2 linked regions of the Loktanella sp. M215 genome follow. The protein of the gene in region 1 interacts with the protein of each later gene in a pairwise test. Links are inferred from orthologs where the notes say so. Each region holds a gene or a part of one and is shown in the gene's direction. Other genes may lie near its edges.

Region 1 (3,106 bases):
GACGACGCGGATGGGGCTGCTGACCACGCCGCTGCGCGACCGCTTCGGCATCCCGGTGCGGCTGGAGTTCTATTCGGAAAGTGAGTTGCACGAGATCGTCACCCGCGGCGCGCGCCTGATGGGCGCGCCTGCGACCGTTGACGGCGCCGCCGAGATCGCGCGCCGGGCGCGTGGGACGCCGCGCATCGCCGGGCGTCTGCTGCGCCGGGTCGTGGATTTCGCGCTTGTCGAGGGCGACGGGACCGTGGACCGCGCGATTGCGGACCGGGCGCTGACCCGGATGGGGGTCGATGATCTGGGGCTGGACAACGCCGACCGGCGCTATCTGCGGCTGATCGCCGAGAGCTATGGCGGCGGGCCGGTGGGGGTCGAGACATTGAGTGCTGCGCTGAGCGAGAGCCGGGATTCGCTGGAGGATGTGATCGAGCCTTATCTGTTGCAGAAGGGATTGATCCAGAGGACGCCGCGCGGGCGGATGCTGGCGCGGGACGCCTGGCGGCATCTGGGGCTGGATGCGCCACGGCGCGAGAGTGATCTGTTTGACTGAGGCTGGAGCCTTTGGCGGGTGTTCATGCGGCCAAATGAAGGGCGATGGCGCCTTTGCGTGATGGTCGACCCTCCGGGGGTAGTATTTTGGAAAAAGCGAGGACGGGCGCGGTGACGATCGGGGCGGAAGAGGTGGCGGCGAAGTTCACGCGGGGGGACGGGTCGTACCTGTGTGCGCGCTGGGGGCGGCCGATCGTGCCGGTGGTCTTTGGCGTGGACGATGCGACGCTGGCGGTCTTCAAGGGCGCGATCGAGGCGGTCGTGGCGCTGGCCGGGCACAGGATGGCCGAGACGGACTGGGAGCTGGGCGCGAACCTGATGGTGTTCTTCTGCCGGGACTGGGCGGAGCTTGTGGAGGTGCCGCATCTGGACCGGCTGGTGCCGGACTTGGGGCCTTTGGTCGAACGCTTGCAGGGGGCGGAGGCCAATCAGTACCGCATCTTCCGGTTCGACGAAGGCGGCGCGATCAAGGCCTGTTTCGTGTTTCTGCGGATGGATGCGCATCTGGCGGCGGTGAGTGCCGATACGCTGGCGTTGTCACAGGCGGTGCAGACGATCGTGTTGTGGTCGGACCGGGCGTTCATGGACGCCTCGCCCCTGGCGCTGCTGGGCGGGGCGGCGGTGATCCGGCCCGAGGTCGCGGGGATCGTGCGGGCGGTCTATGACCCGGTGCTGCCCGGCGTGGCGCGGGACGCGAGCCATGCGCTGCGGGTGGCGGCGCGGGTGGGGCGGATGCAATGAGCCATGAAACTTTGGTGCGTGTCTATTACGAGGACACCGACATGGGCGGGATCGTCTATTACGCCAATTATCTGAAGTATATCGAGCGGGGCCGGTCGGAGCTGGTCGAGGCGCTGGGGATGAACCAGATCGAGATGCGCGATGTCGCGGGCATCGTCTTTGTCGTCACGCGCGTCGTGGCGGATTATCTGGCCCCCGCGCGGCTGGACGACCGGTTGGTGGTGCATACGGCGCACCGGGCGCAGAGCGCGGTGCGCTGGGTCTTTGACCAGGAGGTGCGGCGCGGGGCGCAGGTGCTGTTCCGGGCCGAGGTCACGGCGGTCTGCATGACGCTGGACGGGCGCCCCGTGCGGCTACCGGCGGCGCTGCGGGGGGGGCCGCTCTAGCGGGTGACCGCCGGCTTGGCGAAATCGTGTGCGGAATGACGTTGGCGTTTGGTGCGGCATGGGCTAGAATCATGCCCAATCAGATCGCGCAAGCGGCCAAACGTCAGAGCAGGCACCATGGAAACAGTCACCGACATCACGATGTGGTCGATGTTCGCCAACGCGACCATCCTCGTGAAACTCGTCATGTTCATGCTGATCGGCGCCAGCATCTGGTGCTGGTCGATCATCGTCGACAAGACGATCCAGTATCGCAAGGCCCGCGCTGCGGCCGAGCAGTTCGATCATGCCTTCTGGAGCGGCGAGCCGCTGGATCAGCTGTTCGATCAGGTGGGCGCGGCCCCGCGGGGGGCGGCCGAGGTGATTTTTGCCGCGGGCATGACCGAATGGCGCCGCAGCCACCGGCAGGACGGTGATCTGATCGCGGGCGCGCAGGCGCGGATCGACCGCAGCATGGACGTGGCCATCGCCAAGGAGGCCGCCAAGCTGCAGAAGGGTCTGGCCGTGCTGGCGACGACCGGGTCCGTGGCGCCCTACGTCGGTCTGTTCGGCACTGTCTTCGGCATCATGAACGCCTTCATCGAGATCGCGCAGGCGCAGAACACTAACCTTGCCGTCGTCGCACCGGGCATTGCCGAGGCGCTGCTGGCGACGGGTCTGGGCCTGATGGCGGCCATTCCGGCGGTCATCTTCTATAACAAGCTGAGCGCGGATGCGGACCGGATCGTCGCGGGCTACGAGGCCTTTGCCGACGAATTCAGCACCATCCTGTCGCGCCAGCTGGACGCCTGAGCCATGGCCGAGGCGGGCAACAGGCGGGGGCGGCGGCGGGGCCGGGCGCAGCCCATGGCGGAAATCAACATCACGCCCTTCGTGGACGTCATGCTGGTGCTGCTGATCATCTTCATGGTCGCGGCCCCCTTGATGACTGTGGGCGTGCCGGTGGACCTGCCCAAGACGGCGGCGAGCGCGCTGCCATCGGACGAGGAAGAGCCGCTGACCGTGACGATCAAGGCCGACGGGAGCCTCGCGATCCAGACGACCGACACGCCGGAGGCCGATCTGATCACGCGCCTGCAGGCCATCGCGGCAGAGCGGACCAGCGACCGGATCTTCTTGCGCGCGGACGGGACCAACGCCTGGAACCGCGTGGCAGAGGTCATGGGCGCGCTGAATGCGGCGGGCTTTTCCAACATCGGCCTTGTGACGGATATCGGGGGGTCGACTTTGACGGGGTCTGGCCTGTCGGGGTCGGGCAACTAGGGCATGCAACGGACGACGGGCACATATGTCTCGGCGGCAGGACATCTGGCGCTGCTGGTCTGGCTGATCGCAGGCTGGGGGTTCAACGCGGAGCCGCTGCCGTTCGAGGTCAGCGAGGTGTCCGTCGTCAGTTCCGATGAATATGCGGCCATCGTGGCGGCCACGACGCC
Region 2 (2,657 bases), 2.7 Mb from region 1 along the record:
GTCGACTGGATGGTGCAGCAGGGTGTCACCCAATTCATCGAAGTGGGCGCCGGCAAGGCGCTGTCGGGCATGATCCGCAGGATCGCCAAGGACGCGGCCACGCTGAATGTCGGCACCGCCATGGAAGCACAGGTGGCAGCCGCCGCCATCAAGGGAGACGCATGATGTTCGATCTGACGGGAAAGACGGCGCTGATCACCGGCGCATCGGGTGGAATTGGTGGGGCCATCGCCACGGCGCTGCACAGCGCGGGGGCCACGGTCGGCCTGTCCGGCACACGGGTGGAGCCGCTGGAGGCACTGGCTGCGGAGTTGGGCGAGCGTACTTTCGTGCTGCCATGTAACCTGAGCGATGCGGAGGCCGTGACGGCCCTGCCGAAGCAGGCGGTCGAAGCGATGGGCAGTCTGGATATTCTGGTGAACAACGCGGGCATCACCAAGGACAACATCTTTATGCGGATGTCGGACGAGGAATGGGCGAGCGTGCTGGAGGTCAACCTGACCAGCACCATGCGCCTGTGCAAGGGTGCCATCCGCGGCATGATGAAGGCCCGCTGGGGCCGCATCATCAACATCACCAGCATCGTGGGGGCCACGGGCAATCCGGGGCAGGCGAACTATGCCGCCTCCAAGGCCGGGGTCGTGGGAATGAGCAAGTCGATCGCCTATGAGGTCGCGAGCCGCGGCATCACGGTGAACTGCGTCGCACCCGGCTTCATCGCCACCGCGATGACCGACAAGCTGAACGACGACCAGAAGGGGGCCATTCTGGGCCAGATCCCCGCCGGTCGCATGGGCGAGGCGGACGAGATCGCGGCTGCGGTGCTTTATCTTTCCAGCAAGGAAGCGGCCTATGTCACCGGTGCGACCTTGCATGTGAATGGCGGAATGGCCATGCTTTGACAGAGGCCTGACAGCGGTCGAGTGAAAGCGTTTGCGCCTGCTCAAATCTCTGTTATAGGCCACGCAGCAACGGACGGGCCCTCTTTCGGGTCGTTCAACAACTGGGTTCAGGCCCATCAGGAACGTGAGGAATTGTTCATGAGCGAAGTCGAAGATCGCGTACGCAAGATCGTTGTGGAGCATCTTGGTGTGGAAGAGGACAAAGTCGTCGAAAGCGCGTCGTTCATCGACGACCTCGGCGCTGACAGCCTTGACACCGTGGAACTGGTCATGGCCTTCGAGGAAGAGTTCGGGATCGAGATCCCCGACGATGCCGCCGAAACCATCCAGACCTTCGGCGACGCCGTGAAGTTCATCAAGGGCGCGCTGTAAGCGCAGTCCTAACCGGCGGCATTGTCGCCACAAGATTTGAAACGGCCCTCGCGATTGCGGGGGCCGTTTTCGTTTGGATCAGGTGGCGGCGTAGGCGGCCATCAGCGCGGGATGGTCGGACGGAGATGGGACGCCGTCGAATCTATGGTGTGCCGGGGTAGTGGCCCAAGGACGTTTTTCGACGAACATCGTTTCGATGAAGGGTGAGAACCATGTCGTGTCATCGAACAGGGTCGGGCGGACATTGACGACATCGTCCATGCCGCTGATCCGCGTGAACATCCACGTCAGGCAGTCGGGGCAAAAGCGGTGGTCCAGCATGTCGCCCTTGAGGCCGCCGCGCACCGTCTCTCTGGTCACGTCAAGGCCGGGGGTCGGCACCATCGCGGTCAGTGAATAGGCGCTGCCGGTGATCTTTTGGCAGCCGGTGCAGTGGCAGGCGGCCGTCATGATCGGGGGCTGGGTCATGGTAAGCTTGACCGCGCCGCAGCGGCAGGTTCCGGTCAGGGAAGATCTGGTGCAGGCCTGTCATGTCCTTTGATTTAGGTTCGGCCCGGCAGGGTGACGATCAGCGGGCCGCGGCCGATCCCGCCGATGGGCTTGCTTGCGCCGACCTGTGCGATGCCGAGTTCCATCGCGCGCTTGCCGTCGCGGCAGAGTTTGTGCTGGGCGGCGGTGACCTGCCCCATGCAGAAGGTGGCATCCGCGCGGTCCAGCAGGGTGCGGCCGATGGCGTCGAGCTCTCGGGTCGTCATGCCAACCTCCATCGCTTTTGCCATGGCGTGCATGGTGTTGGCGACGATGCGGCCGATGATCTTGAGGTGGTCGAGGTCGTCGGCGTGGGTGATGGTCATGGATATGTCCCGGCGTTGCCATATGGGCGGTCGGGTCACCCTAGGCTTGCCGTCTGGGTGCCCGCAAGACGGCGGGTCCGTGTCGTCACGGGGCGGAATATGCCACGGCTCTTGCTCCTGCGCGCAACCCTGCGGTATCAGGGCCGAAATGACGTGTTGAGGGGACGAAAGATGCGCCGTGTTGTCGTAACGGGACTGGGACTTGTCACGCCGCTGGCTGACGGGGTCGAGGCGAGCTGGTCGCGCATTCTGGCGGGTCAGTCGGGGGCCGGCCCGATCAAGGGGTTCGACACCACCGGGCTGGTCACCAATTATGCCTGCGAGGTGCCCTTGGGTGACGGCAGCGACGGCACCTTCAACGCCGACACCTACATGGAGCCGAAAGAACAGCGCAAGGTCGACACCTTCATCCTGTTCGGGATGGCGGCGGCCCAGCAGGCCGTCGAAGACAGTGGCTGGATGCCGACGGAGCGCGAAGATCAGGAGCGCACGGGGGTTTTGATCGGGTCCGGCATCGGCGGCTTGAATT

The links.
Region 2: the proteins of ybgC (region 1) and GLR48_RS13560 interact in binary tests that used the Escherichia coli proteins (3 or more experiments, as listed by UniProt). The link is inferred for Loktanella sp. M215 from one-to-one orthologs.

Annotation. Positions count from the first base shown.
Region 1 is NZ_WMEA01000001.1:56,337-59,442, reverse strand. The notes cover bases 1-2,978. They hold ybgC (tol-pal system-associated acyl-CoA thioesterase), read left to right. Parts: upstream 1-1,283; coding sequence 1,284-1,673; downstream 1,674-2,978. Other genes in these bases: GLR48_RS00290 (energy transducer TonB), read left to right, coding at 2,940-2,978; tolR (protein TolR), read left to right, coding at 2,469-2,936; tolQ (protein TolQ), read left to right, coding at 1,791-2,465; GLR48_RS00310 (hypothetical protein), read left to right, coding at 658-1,287; ruvB (Holliday junction branch migration DNA helicase RuvB), read left to right, coding at 1-547. Outside these bases: more of GLR48_RS00290, read left to right, coding at 2,979-3,106.
Region 2 is NZ_WMEA01000001.1:2,763,796-2,766,452, forward strand. It holds GLR48_RS13560 (acyl carrier protein), read left to right. Parts: upstream 1-1,040; coding sequence 1,041-1,274; downstream 1,275-2,657. Other genes in the region: fabD (ACP S-malonyltransferase), read left to right, coding at 1-165; fabG (3-oxoacyl-[acyl-carrier-protein] reductase), read left to right, coding at 165-902; GLR48_RS13565 (GFA family protein), read right to left, coding at 1,353-1,742; GLR48_RS13570 (hypothetical protein), read right to left, coding at 1,817-2,128; fabF (beta-ketoacyl-ACP synthase II), read left to right, coding at 2,300-2,657. UniProt on the Escherichia coli protein: Carrier of the growing fatty acid chain in fatty acid biosynthesis.